DNA from 2 places in the Luteimonas sp. TWI662 genome. Region 2 is predicted to be linked to the other one. Evidence: predicted binding sites of a transcription regulator. Region 2 holds the regulator's gene; the other holds the start of a gene.
What was found. The regulator FliA, encoded in region 2, starts transcription of late flagellar genes. The targets are predictions, from matches to a motif close to TAAAGTTTNNCNNNCNNNGGCCGATAA.
Positions count from the first base shown of each region.

Region 1 (8,116 bases), on a different contig from region 2:
GACGCCACCGGGCCGGCGACATGGCTCGAGCAGCTCAACGGCATCTTCGCGTTCGCGCTGTGGGACCGCACGTCGGGCCGCGCGATCATCGCCCGCGACCCGATCGGCGTGGTGCCGCTGTACTGGGGGCACGACCGCGAGGGCCGGCTGCGCGTGGCCTCGGAGATGAAGGCGCTGGTCGACAGCTGCGCCGATGTCGCGCAGTTTCCGCCCGGCCATTGGTACGACAGCGCGACCGGCGCGCTGACGCGCTACTACGCGCGGCCCTGGCGCGACCACGATGCGGTGGCCGGGCATGCACCGTCGTTGCCGGCGCTGCGCGAGGCCTTCGAGGCCGCCGTGCACCGGCAGCTGATGACCGACGTGCCCTATGGCGTGCTGCTGTCGGGCGGTCTGGATTCATCGCTGGTCGCCGCGGTCGCGGCGCGCTATGCGCGCCATCGCATCGAGGACGGCGATCGCAGCGAGGCCTGGTGGCCGCGGCTGCATTCGTTCGCGATCGGCCTGGCCGGTTCGCCGGACCTCGCCGCCGCGGCGGTCGCGGCCGAGGCGCTGGGCACCGTACACCACGGGTTCGAATACACGTTCGAGGAAGGCCTCGACGCATTGCCGGACGTCATCCGGCACATCGAGACCTTCGACGTGACCACGATCCGCGCGTCCACCCCGATGTTCCTGCTCGCGCGCAGGATCAAGGCAATGGGCGTGAAAATGGTGCTGTCGGGCGAGGGCAGCGACGAGATCTTCGGCGGCTACCTGTACTTCCACAAGGCGCCCGACGCACGTCAGTTCCACGAAGAGCTGGTGCGCAAGCTCGACGCGCTGCACGGCTACGACTGCCTGCGTGCGAACAAGGCGATGATGGCCTGGGGGGTCGAGCCGCGCGTGCCGTTCCTCGACCGCGCGTTCCTGGACGTGGCGATGGACATCGACGCCGCGCACAAGATGATCGACCGCAGCAGCGACGGTTATCAGCGCATGGAGAAAGGCCTGTTGCGGGCTGCGTTCGACGGCGCATTGCCCGACGAGATCCTGTGGCGGCAGAAGGAGCAGTTCAGCGACGGCGTGGGGTATGGCTGGATCGACGGCCTCAAGGCGCACGCCGAGGCCCAGGTCAGCGATCGCGAACTGGCGGCCGCGGCGAGCCGCTTCCCGCACGCACCGCCGCAGACCAAGGAGGCGTATCTGTATCGCAGCCTGTTCGAACAGGCGTTCCCGACGCCGGCCGCGGCGGCGACCGTGCCCGGTGGCAAGTCGATCGCGTGTTCGTCGCCGGCCGCGATCGCCTGGGACGCCGCATTCGCGAACGCCGCCGATCCATCGGGACGCGCAGTCGCTGGTGTGCACCACGCAGCGGCGGCCTGACGCCGCGTCATCTCTCGCAGCAATGGGAACCACCTCCCCCGCCTGGCGGGGGAGGTCGGTCCGCATCGCGGACCGGGTGGGGGCGGGGGGCAGCGCCGTCCGCGCTACAGCCGGCCGGCCATCCGCGCGAGCGTGGTGTCGCGCCAGAACAGGTGGTGCACCGCGACCATCAGCACGTGGCCGACGACCAGGGCCAGCAGCGTCCAGGCGAGCACGCCGTGCGACAGGTTCGCCGGCGCCATCAACGTCGCCTGCTCGACGCCGGTGGCGGGGAACAACGGGATGCCCCACGGCGCGAAGCCCTTGCCCGAGCCGTACTCGCGCAGCAGCGCGACCGTCGGCACCCAGGCCATCAGCGCATACAGCGCCGCATGGCCTGCCAACGCGGCGCGGCCGACCCAAGTCGGCGGGTGTGGCGGCCGGCGGCGCCATTGCGACAGTCCCCAGACGCCACGCGCGAGGATCAGCAGCATCAGCAGCGTGCCGACCGGTTTGTGGGTGCCGACCATGAAAGCCGTCAACGCGTGGCGGCCGAGCGCCAGTTTCACGCCCATGCCGGCGAACTGCCACGCGAACAGGGCAGCCATGCTCCAGTGCAGCAGACGGGTGATCAGGCCATATCGGGTCGGGGAATCGAGCCAGCGCGAAGACATCGGCAGTGGGGTCCGCAGCAGGGCGCAGGCGCGCCCGGGGCGCCCAGTTCAGCTGGCGACCGGCGTGCTGTCAATCGCATTGCCACGATGCAGGCGCGCGCGCCGCCGCAGACCATTGCCCCCCGTACGGGACCGGGGCCGCGGCACGCCTTAAACTGGCGTCCGATTTCCACGACAACCGGGCAGCACAGTGATCATCCATCCCAAGGTCCGCGGCTTCATCTGCACCACCACGCACCCCACCGGATGCGCCCACAACGTGCGCGACCAGATCGAGGCCACGCGCGCGCGGGGCGTGCGCAACGACGGCCCGAAGAAGGTGCTGGTGATCGGTGCGTCGAGCGGCTACGGGCTGGCGGCGCGCATCAGTGCGGCCTTCGGCTTCGGCGCCGACACGCTCGGCGTGTTCTTCGAGAAGCCGGGCACCGAGAAAAAGCCCGGCACCGCCGGTTGGTACAACGCCGCGGCGTTCGACAAGGCCGCCAAGCAAGCCGGTCTCTACAGCCGTTCGATCAATGGCGACGCATTCTCCGACGCCGCGCGCGAACAGGCGATCGCGTTGATCCGCGACGAAATGGGCGGGCAGGTGGACCTGGTGATCTATTCGCTCGCCTCGCCGGTGCGCAAGCTGCCCGACACCGGCGAGCTCAAGCGCTCGGCGCTCAAGCCGATCGGCGAGGCCTACACCTCGACCGCGATCGACACCAACAAGGACCAGGTGGTCCAGGCGACCGTCGAGCCGGCGACCGAGCAGGAGATCGAGGACACCGTGACCGTCATGGGCGGTCAGGACTGGCAGCTGTGGATCGATGCGCTGCGCGACGCCGGGGTGCTCGCCGACGGCGCGAAGACCGTCGCCTTCAGCTACATCGGCACCGAGATCACCTGGCCGATCTACTGGCACGGTGCGCTGGGTCGGGCCAAGGCCGACCTCGACGCGACCGCGCGCCGGCTCGATGCGCAGCTCAAGTCGACCGGCGGCAGCGCCAACGTCGCCGTGCTCAAGTCGGTGGTCACCCAGGCCAGCGCCGCGATCCCGGTGTTGCCGCTGTACATCGCGATCGTCTTCAAGGTCATGAAGGCACTTGGCCTGCACGAGGGCACCCTCGACCAACTCGACCGGCTGTTCCGGGAGCGCATGTACCGCGCCGACGGCGCGACGGCCGAGCTCGACGAGGCGCATCGCCTGCGTCTGGACGACTGGGAGTTGCGCGATGACGTGCAGGCGCAGTGCAAGGCGCTGTGGCCCCAGGTCACGACCGAGAACCTGACCGCGCTGACCGATTACGCCGGCTACAAGCACGAGTTCCTGAAGCTGTTCGGCTTCGAGCGCGACGATGTCGATTACGACGCGGACGTCGATCCGGTGGTCGATTTCGACGTGATCGAACTGCGCGACTGAGTCCGCGCGACCGCGGCGCGTGCCCGGGCCGGCACTGGCCGGCACCGGGCATGTCCGCACTCAGCCGCAGCAGTAGCACTGCAGCGGCTGGCCGGGCCCGCCGGGCCCCAGCTGTCCGCCGAACGGCGCACATTCCTGCGCGCAGGCCCACGCGCTGCACGAGGCCTCGCGGTCCTCGCCGTCGTCGGCCATTGCCTGCATCGCACCGAAGCCCATGCAGCCCACGAACAGGGCAGCAGCCGCGGCGTTGCGCATCGTCTTCCAATACCGTGTCATGTCATCGCTCCTCGACAGTGGCCAGGGCTGGCGACGCATCCCTGCGTTGCAGCGCGGCCAGAAGGTCCTGCATCCGCTCCTTGGTATCGAAGGTGCCCACGCGCGCGTAACGCACCCTGCCGTCGCGATCGAGCGCGAGCAGCGCGGGCACGTTGCGCGCGCGGAACAGCATCACGTGGCGCCGGTCGGTCAGCGTGGTCACCGCAAACGGCAGGCGATGGGTGTCCGCATAGGCGCGCGCCTGCGCCGGCGTGCAGTGGCACACGCCCAGTACCTCGACGTTTGGCCCGTGCGCCTCGGCGATGCGCCGCGCGGCCTCGGCCACGCGCGGCAGCGAGCGCCGCGAGTAGGGGCAGGTCGGGGTGAAGAAGTACAGCACCTGGAACGCGCCGGACGGCGCGCCGAGCACGTGCGCGGCACCGTCGAGCGTGGTCGCCGGGACCTGCGGCACGTACATGCCCAGGTACGGCTCGATGGTGCGGGTGACGAACCAGCGCCGTTCCTCGCGCAGTTCTCGGTTCTGCCAGGCAAGCACTGCCACCAGCGCGCAGGCGCCCAGCAGGCCCAACCAGATCCATGGCATGCGACGCGGCATGCGAGCGTCTCCTGCGTCCGACATCCCTCGGACCCTGCGCACGCATGGGCCCGGGGTCAATCGCCGGGCGGCCGATTCGCCGTCGAAGCGGTGGAATTGCCCAGGCAGTCACAGTTCCAATGCAATGGCGTTGGCGACCGGGCCCGGCGGGTGCGGCAGTGCATCACGGACCTGGCGGCGCATCCAGTGGCGGCGTGCCGTCCGGTCGTCCGCGGCAGCCGGGCGTGTCGCCCTCGTGCGTATCGCAGGGCCGGTCGAGGGTGACCTGCTGCGACGCGTCGATCGCACGAAGCAGCCTGCGGCAGGCCCACAGGTTCTTCAGCGGCAGGACGAGCCCCGACTCGAACGGGCGCAGCACGAGGGTGATCAAGAGCACGGGCCCCCGGCCGAGCGTGCGGGCCTGAGGATCGATGGCCCGGCACAGCCGGTGCACGCGCACGGTGCGCCGCAGGACTGGCGGCACGGTGAGCAGGGTCAGCAGCACCGCGATCCGGAGGCCGTCGTCGTTCCAGTGGGTGGCGGCGAACGCGCACATGCCCGCGAACCAGGCGACGTGCAGGGCATAGGCACGCAACAACGCGCGGCGCGCCGAGCGCAGTGACTGCGCCGTGTCCTCAGTGGCCGTGATCGTCCTTGTCATCGCATGCCGCGGGCCAGCGTCGCCGTATCGGGGGGACGGTCCCGTCCCCATCCGATCCTACGCGACCCTTGGCGGCAGAGGACGCACACGGCCGCGCAAGCGATGCGCTTGCAGTGCGGGCATCACGGCATGCGTTCCGGTCATCGCGCTGTAGCGCCGCGGCGGTAGAACACACGGGTCCGCCAGGACCGTGCGGCCATCGTCCGCGTCGTGGCGCTCAAGTTCCTGGCGACCAAGCCGATATCGATGCGTCACTCTGCCTGGAAGACGCGCATGTCGGTCGCCACGTTTCCGTCCCCGTCGCCGCAAAGCTCGCAGGCCTTCGCGGCCGTCCGCCAACGCCTGTCTCGGATCGTCGCGCCGGGCTGGCTGCAGCCGCTCACGCGCGCCACGCTGGCGACGAAGATCAAGGCCAGCCTGCTGGTCTGCGGCTTCGGCCTGCTGGTTGTGGCGTTCGCCTACTGGCGCGCGGGCCTGGGCGTGGAGCGTGCCGGCGCGATGTTCGCACACCACCAAGCGCAGGCGGTGCTGGCCGGCACGCTGGCCGGCCAGGTCTCGGAGGCGCGGCGGCTGCAGACTGCCTACGCGCACAGCCTGGACGCGGCCGACCGGACGCGATTGCAGGCGGCCCAGGCGCAGCTGTCGGCAACGCTGGCCGCGCTGCGGCCGTCGGAGACCCGCGCGCAGGCGTCCCCGGCGCTGGACGCGGTGGCGACGCGGGTCGCGGATTTTGGCACCGGCATTGCCTCGCTCAATGCGCGCGTGGACGAGATGGGCGCGGGCGCGCACGGGTTGCGCGGGCGGTTGGCGTCGGCCGCCGCTGCGGTCACCGCCGACGTCGATGCCCTGGGCGACCCGGTCGTGTCGGGGCATCTGCAGCGCATGCGGCTGCACGAGCTGCGTTTCCTGCTGACCGGCGAGCCCGCGCAGGCCGATCGGGCCAGCGAGGGCAAGCTGGACTTCGACCTGGCGCTCGCGGCCACGCGCGCCGGCGATGCGACGCAGGCGGCGGTGCGGGCGCGGATGGACGACTACCAGGCCGCGCTGCTGGCCTACGTCGCGGCGCGCGTGGGCCTGGACATCGAGGCGCAGTCGCTCGAGGACGTCGCGGCCGGGATTGCGCCGGCACTCGATGCGCTGCATGCCGAACGCTCGGCGGCGCTGGCGGGCGCGCGTGCGCGCCAGCAGGCGCAGGGCCGCGGAATGGACGCGTTCTTCGCGGCGACGCTGCTGCTGGTCGCGATCGCGTTGATCGCCACGCTGCTGGCGGTCCTGCGCGCGGTCCGGCGTCCGATCGAGGACACGCTGCGCTTCGCGCAGGCCATCGCCGACGATCGGCTCGACGCCACGCTCGCGGTGCGCAATCCTCACGACGAGCTCGGCCGCCTGGCCGGGATGCTGGTGCACATGCAGCAACGCCTGCGCACGCGCATCGAGGGCGAGCGCGCGATCGCGCGCGAGAACGCGCGAATCCGCCAGGCGCTCGACAGCGCCCAGTCGGGCCTGATGCTGCTCGACCACGACGGCCACGTCGCCTACGCCAACCGCGCGCTGCGCGGTGTGCTCGGCGCAGGCGCCGCCGGGCTCGATGGGGGCGACGCGGCCGCGCTGCATCCCGACTTTGCCCAGGTCCAACGCCGGCTGCGTGCCGGCGAGCGCGCATTCGAACACGAGGCCGACCACGCGGGCATCCGCTACTCGTGGGCGGTCGCCGCGGTCGCGGTCGATGGCCAGCGCATCGGCGCGACCGTCGAGTGGCGCAGCCGCGCCTTGGAAACGATGGTCGAGCAGGAGATCGCGGCACTTGTGGAGGCGGCGGCGCATGGCGAGTTGCACGGGCGGATTGCGCTGCACGGCAAGGACGGCTTCGTGCGCACGCTCTCGACCGGCATCAACCGGCTGCTCGATACCTTCCAGCACAACCTGTCGGCGCTGCAGGGGGTGTTGGCCGCGCTGTCGCAGGGCGACCTGTCGGCGCGCATGGACGGGGATTTCCACGGCGTGTTCGCTCGCATGCGCGATGACGCCAATGCCACGGTCGCCCAGCTCACCGGCATCGTCGCACGCATTCAGGACGCCTCGGTCGCGATCGGGCGTGCGGCCGACGAGATCGCGGCCGGCAACGCCGATCTTTCGCGCAGCACCGCCCAGCAGGCGGTCGAGCTGGAGGCGACCGCCGCATCGATGGCCGCGTTCGCCGATGCGGTGCGCCAGAACGCAGAACACACGCGGCAGGCCGACGCGCTGGTCGTCGATGCGGCCGCGGTGGCATCGCGCGGCGGCGAGGCGGTCGGCCGGGTGGTGGCGACGATGGCCGACATCGAGCGCGCCTCGCGCCGGATCGCCGACATCCTGTCGGTCATCGACGCGATCGCATTCCAGACCAACATTCTTGCGCTCAACGCCGCGGTCGAGGCGGCGCGGGCGGGCGAGCAGGGCCGGGGCTTCGCCGTCGTCGCCACCGAGGTGCGGATGCTGGCCAAGCGCAGCGCCGAGGCCGCGCGCGAGATCAAGGGGCTGATCGATGACGCTGGCGCGAAGGTCGCCGACGGCGCCGCGCTGGCGGGCCGCGCGGGCGGGACGATGAGCGAGATCGTCGCCTCGGTCCAGGGCGTGACCGCGATCATGACCGGGATTCGCGCCGCCTCGCAGGCCCAGGCCGACGGCATCGACCAGATCGATCGAACCGTCGCCGGCATGGAGACCGCCACCCGGCGCAACGCGGGGCGGGTCGAGGACGCCACCGCGGCGGCCTCGCGCATGCATGCGCAGGCGGCCCGGTTGACCGCCAGCGTCGCGGCCTTCCGCATCGACGCGGCCTCTGTGCCGGCGGCCTGAGGCCGGTTGCCCGGCGCATCGGACGGCCCCATCTCGGGGCCATGGACCTGTTTCCCCCCGCCGGCCCGCAGCGCCTCGTCGACGACGCCGAGGGCGGCATCCGCTACTGGGCCGATGCGGTCGATCCGACGACGGCCGCCGCGTGGTTCGAGGCGCTGCGCGACGGGGCGCACTGGGAGACCCAGCATCGGTCGATGTACGACCGCGTGGTCGCGGTCCCGCGGTTGTTGGCGTCCTACCGGCTCGATGCGCTGCCGCCGGCGTTGCCGTTGCCCGAGATGTGCCGTCTTGTGCAGCGGTTGGTGCCTGCGCCGTACACCGCAGTCGGGCTCAATCTCTACCGCGAC
Region 1 covers NZ_JBDJMI010000001.1:43,338-51,453, reverse strand. Annotated here, with positions in the region: gene asnB (asparagine synthase B) at 1-1,365, shown strand, start outside; gene ABE488_RS00230 (cytochrome b) at 1,470-2,018, opposite strand; gene fabV (enoyl-ACP reductase FabV) at 2,209-3,420, shown strand; gene ABE488_RS00220 (hypothetical protein) at 3,481-3,696, opposite strand; gene ABE488_RS00215 (TlpA disulfide reductase family protein) at 3,698-4,264, opposite strand; gene ABE488_RS00210 (hypothetical protein) at 4,455-4,931, opposite strand; gene ABE488_RS00205 (methyl-accepting chemotaxis protein) at 5,205-7,769, shown strand; gene ABE488_RS00200 (alpha-ketoglutarate-dependent dioxygenase AlkB) at 7,811-8,116, shown strand, end outside.
Region 1: a site for FliA is predicted at 5,149-5,175, ahead of ABE488_RS00205 (methyl-accepting chemotaxis protein). Genes of this name have one in related genera too.

Region 2 (8,116 bases):
CATGCTCGACCAGCCGCTCGAGGCCGCGGCCGGCGCCGGGCTCGGCTTCGCCCTGTGGATGCTGATGGCCACCTCCGCAGCCTTGCTGCTGCTGGCCTTGCTCGACGCGCCGTACCAGAAATGGAACTGGCGGCGGAAGCTGAAGATGACGCGGCAGGAACTGCGCGAGGAGATGAAGGAAAGCGAGGGCCGACCGGAGGTCAAGGGCCGCATCCGCCAGATGCAGCAGCAGCTGTCGCAGCGGCGGATGATGGAAGACCTGCCTGGCGCCGATGTGATCGTGGTCAATCCCACGCATTACGCGGTCGCGCTCAAGTACGAGGGCGAGGCGATGCGCGCGCCCAAAGTGATCGCCAAGGGCGTCGACGAAATGGCGCTGCGCATCCGCGCCGTGGGCGAGCGGCACCGCATCGCGCTGGTCGCCGCGCCGCCGCTGGCACGGGTCTTGTATCGGGAGGCGCAGATCGGTCAGGAAATCCCCGTGAAGCTCTACGCCGCCGTCGCCCAGGTGCTGTCCTACGTGTATCAGCTGCGCAACTGGACGCCGGGCCAGCCCTATCCCGAGCTGTCGGCGGTGGAGGTCGATGAGGCCGCGTCCGGCGACGGAGCCCGGCCGTGAGCGCGGTGATGCAGTCCGGTCCCAAGCGCCTGTTCGACATGCTGCGTCACGGGCTGGGCGCGCCGCTGCTGGTGCTGGCATTGCTGGCGATGGTGGTGGTGCCGTTGCCGCCGTTCGCGCTCGACGTGCTCTTCAGCTTCAACATCGCGATCTCGCTGGTCGTGCTGCTGGCGGTCGTCTACGTCCAGCGCCCGCTGGACTTCAGCATCTTCCCGATCGTGCTGTTGATGACCACGATGCTGCGCCTGGCATTGAACGTGGCCTCCACGCGCGTGATCCTGCTGCACGGCCAGAACGGCCCGGGGGCGGCCGGCAACGTGATCGAATCGTTCGGCGAGTTCGTCGTCGGCGGCAACTTCGCGGTCGGCATCGTCGCGTTCGCGATCCTGACGATCATCAACTTCATGGTCATCACCAAGGGGGCGGGCCGGGTTTCGGAAGTCACCGCGCGCTTCATCCTCGATGCGATGCCCGGCAAGCAGATGGCGATCGACGCCGACCTCAATGCCGGCCTGCTGACGCGCGAGGACGCCAAGGCCCGACGCGAAGAAGTCCGGCAGGAGGCCGACTTCTACGGCGCAATGGACGGCGCCAGCAAGTTCATCCGCGGCGATGCGATCGCCGGCATCCTGATTCTGTTCGTGACGATCATCGGCGGCCTGGCGATCGGCATGCTCCAGCACGGCATGCCGTTCGGCGATGCGGCGGCGACCTACACCCTGCTGTCGATCGGCGACGGCCTGGTATCGCAGTTGCCGTCGCTGCTGGTGTCCTCGGCGGTCGCGCTGCTGGTCACCCGCGCCTCGCGTGCGCAGGACATGGGCGGCGCGGTGACCGGCCAGGTGTTCGGCCAGTACCGGGCGCTGGCGATCGCGGCGGTCATTCTGCTGGTGGTCGGGTTGGTGCCGGGCATGCCCAACCTCGCTTTCCTGACCCTGGCTGCGCTGGTCGGCTATGGCGCCTGGACGATGCGCAAGCGCAGCCTGGCGGCCGAGCGTGCTGCGGCGGCGCCGGACGCCGCGCTGCCCGCGCCCGAACAGGCCGCCAATGCCGAGCTGGGCTGGGACGACCTGCGCCCGGTCGATCCGCTCGGCCTGGAAGTCGGTTATCGCCTCATCCCGCTGGTCGACAAGGCCCAGGGCGGCGAACTGATGGCGCGGATCAAGGCCGTGCGTCGCAAGCTCACGCAGGACATCGGCTTTCTGATTCCGCCGGTGCACATCCGCGACAACCTCGAACTGTCGCCCACCGCCTATCGGCTGCTGGTCCACGGCGTGCCGGTGGCGACCGCCGAGGTGCATCCCGACCGCCTGCTGGCGCTCGACCCGGGCGGCGCGCTGCAACCGATCGAGGGCATTCCGGGCAAGGACCCGGCGTTCGGGCTCGACGCGCTGTGGATCCTGCCGATCCAGCGCGCCCAGGCCGAGGCCTCGGGCTACACCGTGGTCGATCCAGCGACCGTGGTCGCGACCCACCTTTCGCATCTGGTCCGCGAACAGGCGCCCGAATTGCTCGGGCACGAGGAAGTCCAGCAGTTGCTGGCCACCCTGGCGCGCAGCGCACCCAAGCTCGCCGAGGACCTCACGCCCAAGGCGCTGCCGCTGGCGGTGGTGGTCCGGGTGCTGCAGAACCTGCTCGTCGAGCGCATTCCGGTGCGGCAGTTGCGCCGCATCGCCGAGGCGCTGGTCGAGCACGCCGCGCACACCCAGGACCCCGGCCAGCTGACGGCCGCGGTCCGCAACGCGCTGGGCCGCTTCATCGTCCAGGAGATCGCCGGCCCGGCGCCCGAGTTGCCGGTCTACACGCTGGCACCGGCGCTGGAACGCGTCTTGCAGGATTCCGCGCAAGGGACCGGGGCCGCGCTGGAGCCGGGCCTGGCCGAACGCCTGCAGCAGAGCCTGGCCGACTGCGCCGGCCAGCAGGAGGCCAGGAACGAGCCGGCGGTGGTGCTGGTCCCCGGGCAGGTCCGCGCCGCGCTCGCGCGCCTGGTCCGGCACAGCGTCCCGACCCTGTCGGTGCTGGCCTACACCGAAGTCCCCGAAGACAAGCGGCTCAAGTTGCTGGGGACGATCAGTTGAAGCGCGGGACTTGGTTGTAGGGACTGGGGCATCGTCAACGCGGTGCCCCGCCACGGAGAACGCACGATGCACACACGACAGCCCAGCGCCCCCCAAGGCCGCCCCGAGCGAAGCGATCCCTTCGCCTGCGCCAGGCCGCATGCCCCCTTCTCCATTTCCGGCCCCCGCCCATGAACATCCGCCGTTTCGTCGCCGCCGACATGCGCAGCGCCTTGCAGATGGTGCGGGCCGCGCACGGACCCGACGCCGTGATCCTGTCCAATCGCCGCACCGACGAGGGTGTGGAGATCGTGGCGGCCAGCAACTACGACGAGAGTGTGGTCCAGCGCGCCCTCGATGAGGCGCAGCGGCGCGAGGCACCGACGGCTCCGCCGCCGACCGAGCCGCCGCAACCGCAGGCGGCCCAGACCCGGAACGACTCGCCCGCCGAACGCTGGCTGCGTGCGCTGGCGCCGAGCGAGGCGGCGGCATCGCCGCAGGCGGTGCCCAGCACGCCCCCTGCCGCCCCACCCTCCGCGCCGATTGCCGAGGCCTTGCAGGCCGAGGTCGCGGACGCCGGCGCCGGATTTCCGTCGTTTGCCGAACTGCTCGGACGCCGTCGAGTGCCCGCAACGAGAGTGGACGCAGAAGACGACGGGATTCCGTCGCAGCCCCCCGTTATGCCGACCGCGCCCTCGCCGGAGGCGGCCGTGCCCCTCGCACACACCGCGATGCCGAGCACCCCGCCGCCCGCACTTGTCGCCGTGCCCGCACCGCCGGCGCCGGCCAGCGACGGCGAGCTGGCGCAGATGCGCGAAGAACTGGTGCAGATGCGACAGATGATCGAGCGCGAGATGGCGCGCCTGACCGACGAGCGCCTGCGCGGGTCCCCGGCCCGCGGCCAGGTCATGGAGCTGATGGACGACTACGGCTTCGATGCCGGCATCACCCGCGACATCGCCCTCCAGGTGCCGGCCGACACCCCGGCCCACCGCGTCCGCGGCCTGATGCTGGCCCTGCTGTCCAAGCGCCTGCCGATCTGTCCGATCGACCCGCTGGAGGAGGCTGGCGTCATCGCACTGGTCGGCCCGACCGGCGCCGGCAAGACCACGACCATCGCCAAGCTCGCCGCGCGCTACGTCGCCCGCCACCAGGCCCGCGATGTCGCACTGGTGACCACCGACACGGTGCGGGTGGGCGGCCGCGAACAGCTGCACAGCTATGGCCGGCAGCTCGGCATCGCGGTCCACGAAGCCGACAGCGAGACCGGCCTGGTCCAGCTGCTGCAGCGCCTGCGCGACTACCGCCTGGTGCTGGTCGACACCGCCGGGTTGAGCCAACGCGACCGCGCCCTGGCCGGCCAGCTGCACTGGCTGCGCGCCGCCCGCCAGATCCGCACCCTGCTGGTGCTGCCGGCCAACACCCATTTCGCCGACCTCGACGAGGTCGTCCGCCGCTTCGAGGGCGCCCGCCCGCAGGGCGCGGTGCTGACCAAGCTCGACGAGACCGGGCGCCTGGGCAGCGTGCTGTCGGTCGCCGTCGACCACGCCCTGCCGCTGACCTGGATCGCCGACGGCCAGCGCATTCCCGACGATCTGCATCGCGCCAATGCCGCCCATCTCGCATTGCGGCTTGAAGATCTCCGCCGCGATGCCGATAAGCCGATTGTCCCCACGCACGATCTCCACGACCCCGACGCCCAGAAGCCCCACCATGCCGTCGCCTGACCTGCCCGCTCCCGCCCCGTTTGCGCCCGTCCGCACCCTCGCCGTCACCGGCGGCAAGGGCGGCGTGGGCAAGACCAACGTGTCGGCCAACCTCGCCATTGCACTGGCCGGCATGGGCCAGCGCACGATGCTGCTCGACGCCGACCTGGGCCTGGCCAATCTCGATGTGCTGCTGGGTCTGTCGCCCCGCTTCACGCTGGCCGACCTCGTCGCCGGGCGCTGCACGCTCGACGAGGCGATCATCGAAGGCCCGGCGGGCGTGCTGATCGTGCCCGCCGCCTCCGGCCGCCGGCACATGGCAGAACTGCGCCCGATCGAGCACGCCGGGCTGGTCAACGTCTTCAATGACCTGCAGCGCGAGCTCGATGTGCTGGTGATCGATACCGCTGCCGGCATTACCGATTCGGTGCTGACCTTCTGCCAGGCCGCGCAGGATGCGGTGGTCGTGGTCTGCGACGAACCGGCCTCGCTCACCGACGCCTATGCGCTGATCAAGGTGCTCGCGCGCGAGCGCGGCCTGGACCGGGTCCAGGTCGTGGCCAACATGGTGCGCAGCCCGCAGGAAGGCCGCGCGCTGTACGACAAGCTGGTGCGCGTGTGCGAGCGGTTCATCGGCGACGTCTCGCTGAACTACCTGGGCGCGGTGCCGCAATGCGAATGGCTGCGCGCCGCAGTCCAGCGCCAGCAGGCGGTGGTGCGCGCCTACCCGGGCAGCCCGTCGTCGCAGGCGCTGGTGGACATGGCACGTCGCGTCGCGCGCTGGCAGGCGCCGACCGCGCCGCGCGGCCACGTCGAGTTCTTCGTCGATCGCCTGCTGCGCCAGGGAGCGGCGGCATGAACGCCGCTGCCCGCCAGTACCAGGCTGTCCAGCGCACCAGCGCACCGGACCCGGTCGTGGTGCACGCCGAACTGGTCCGCCGCATCGCCCACCACATCGCCGCCCGGCTGCCCGCCAGCGTGGAGATCGACGATCTGATCCAGGCCGGCATGATCGGGCTGCTCGAGGCTTCGCGCAGCTACGACGCCGAACAGGGCGCCTCGTTCGAGACCTATGCCTCGATCCGCATCCGCGGCGCGATGATCGACGAGATCCGCCGCGGCGATTGGGTGCCCCGCTCGGTCCATCGCCGCGCCCGCGAGGCCGCTGCCGCGATCCGCGAGATCGAGCAGGCCAGCGGCCGCGCCGCCAGCGCGCAGGAGGTGGCGGCCAAGCTGCAGATGCCGCTCGCCGACTACCAACGCCTGCTCGAAGATGCCGCCCGCGGCCAGGTGTTGAGCCTGGACTCGCACGTCGAGGACCACGGTGAGGTCGAGCCGGCCAACCGCGACGGCGGACCGACGCCGCAGGAGCAACTGGTGCGCAGCGAGTTCGGCCGGGAACTGGCCGCGGCGATCAAACTGTTGCCCGAGCGCGAGCAACTGGTGCTGTCGCTGTACTACGAACAGGAACTCAACCTCAAGGAAATCGGCGCGGTGCTGGGCGTGAGCGAATCGCGCGTGTGCCAGATCCACGGCCAGGCCGTGGTGCGCCTGCGCGGCCGCCTGTCCGCCTTCGAACTTGCAGACACCGGCATCGGCAACGCCGACTGATGCCCCACCCGTGGAGCCCGCTTTGAACAAGAACATCCGTATCCTCGTGGTCGACGACTTCTCGACGATGCGCCGCATCGTCAAGAACCTGTTGTCGGACCTGGGCTTCAACAACACCGTCGAAGCCGAGGACGGCAACAGCGCGATGGCTGTGCTGCGCCAGGATGCGGTCGACCTGGTCATCACCGACTGGAACATGCCCGGCATGACCGGCATCGAATTGCTGCGCACGATCCGCGCCGACCCCAAGTTCCGCGCATTGCCGGTGATGATGGTCACCGCCGAGGCCAAGCGCGAGCAGATCATCGAGGCCGCGCAGAGCGGCGTGAACGGCTACATCATCAAGCCGTTCACCGCGCAGACGCTGTCGGAGAAGCTGGGCAAGATCTTCGAGCGCCTGGGGAGCGCGGCGTGACCGCGACCGCCGCGGCGACCACCGACCGCAGTCAGCTCGCCGGGCTGCTGCACGACGCACTCGAAGCGCTCGAACGCGGCGACGAGGCCGGCTGGCGCCGCCAGGTCGACGCGCTCGCCGCCGCCCGCGCACGCACCCTGGTCGACGGCCTGGGGCGGTTGGCGCGCGAACTGGCGCAGGCGCTCGACACCCTGCCGGCCGCGCCCGCGCAGGGGGGACTGGATGATGCCTGCGCTCGTCTCGACCACGTGGTGACGATGACCGAGCAGGCCACGCACCGCACGCTCGATCTGATCGACGACAGCCGCGCGCACGTCGCCCAGTTGCGCGCCGGCACGCTCGACGCTGCGCAGACCGCGACCATCGACGCGCTGCGCGATAACCTGCGTGAGATGGCATTGGCGCAAAGCCACCAGGACCTGGGCGGGCAGATCATCCGGCGCGTGGCCGGCATCGTGCGCGGTGTGCACGAGGGCTTGGGCGCACTTGGGCTGCCGCCCGCCGACGGCGAGCAGGACCGCCTGCGAGCCGCCGGCCCGGCGGTCGCTGGGCTCGACAGCGGCACCGTCGGCCAGGACGACGCCGACGACCTGCTCTCGCGCCTGGGACTGTGAGCGATGCAGTTCTCGCCCGACATCGCCGCCGATTTCGTGCTCGAAGCGCGCGAGCTGCTCGTCGATCTGGGCGGGCAACTGGTCGAGCTGGAGCAGACGCCTGACGACCGCGAACAGCTCAACGCGGTCTTCCGGGCCTTCCACACCCTCAAGGGCGGCGCCGGCTTCCTCGGTGCGACCGCGCTGGTGGAGCTGTGCCATGCCGCGGAGGAAACGCTGGGTGCCGCACGCTCGGGCGCAGCGACCCTGCTGCCGCGGCACTTCGACGCCGCGCAGCAGTCGCTCGACTGGCTGCAGGCGATGGTGGATGCGGTCGAGAGCGGCGACGACGTGCCGCACGCCCCGCCCGAGCTGATCGCCGGTTTCGCGCTCGACACCGCCGCACCCGCGGCGCCCGCCCCGGCCGCCCGCGTGGCCCCGGCCGCCGCCGCGCCGGCCACGGCAGGCAGCGGGATGATCGACGACGACGAGTTCGAGGCGCTGCTCGACCAGTTGCACGGCAGCGCCGCGCCTGGCGCATCGGCGTCCGCACCCGCGCCAGGCCCGAACGACCCGATCGACGACGCTGAGTTCGAAGCGCTGCTCGATCAGTTGCACGGCAAGGCCGCCCCGGGCGCTGCGCCGGTCGCCGCCGCACCGGCCGCGGACGGCGACACCATCGACGACGACGAATTCGAAGCGCTGCTCGACCAGTTGCATGGCGCGCACGCGCCCGGTACGGCGCCAGCCCCCGCAGCCGCCGCGGTGGCGGCGCCGCCCCCTGCCGCCGCGCCTGCGCCGCGCGCCGCGCCACCGGCGCCGCCCAAGCCGGGCACCACGCAGGCACCCGCCGAACGCGAGCAGACCGTCCGCGTCGACACCCGCCGGCTCGACGCGATCGTCGATCTGGTCGGCGAACTGGTGCTGGCCCGCAACCGCCTCAAGACCTTGCGCGCGCGCCTGCGCGACGAGGATCTCGACCGCGCGGTCGCCACCCTCGACAACGCCACCGCACGCCTGCAGGGCGCGGTCATGCGCACGCGCATGCAACCGGTCGGCAAAGTGTTCTCGCGGTTTCCGAAGGTCGCCCGCGATGTCGCCCGCGCGCTCGACAA
Region 2 covers NZ_JBDJMI010000014.1:8,713-16,828, reverse strand. Annotated here, with positions in the region: gene flhB (flagellar biosynthesis protein FlhB) at 1-619, shown strand, start outside; gene flhA (flagellar biosynthesis protein FlhA) at 628-2,697, shown strand; gene flhF (flagellar biosynthesis protein FlhF) at 2,868-4,403, shown strand; gene ABE488_RS10910 (MinD/ParA family protein) at 4,390-5,241, shown strand; gene ABE488_RS10905 (RNA polymerase sigma factor FliA) at 5,238-5,993, shown strand; gene cheY (chemotaxis response regulator CheY) at 6,016-6,408, shown strand; gene ABE488_RS10895 (protein phosphatase CheZ) at 6,405-7,022, shown strand; gene ABE488_RS10890 (chemotaxis protein CheA) at 7,026-8,116, shown strand, end outside.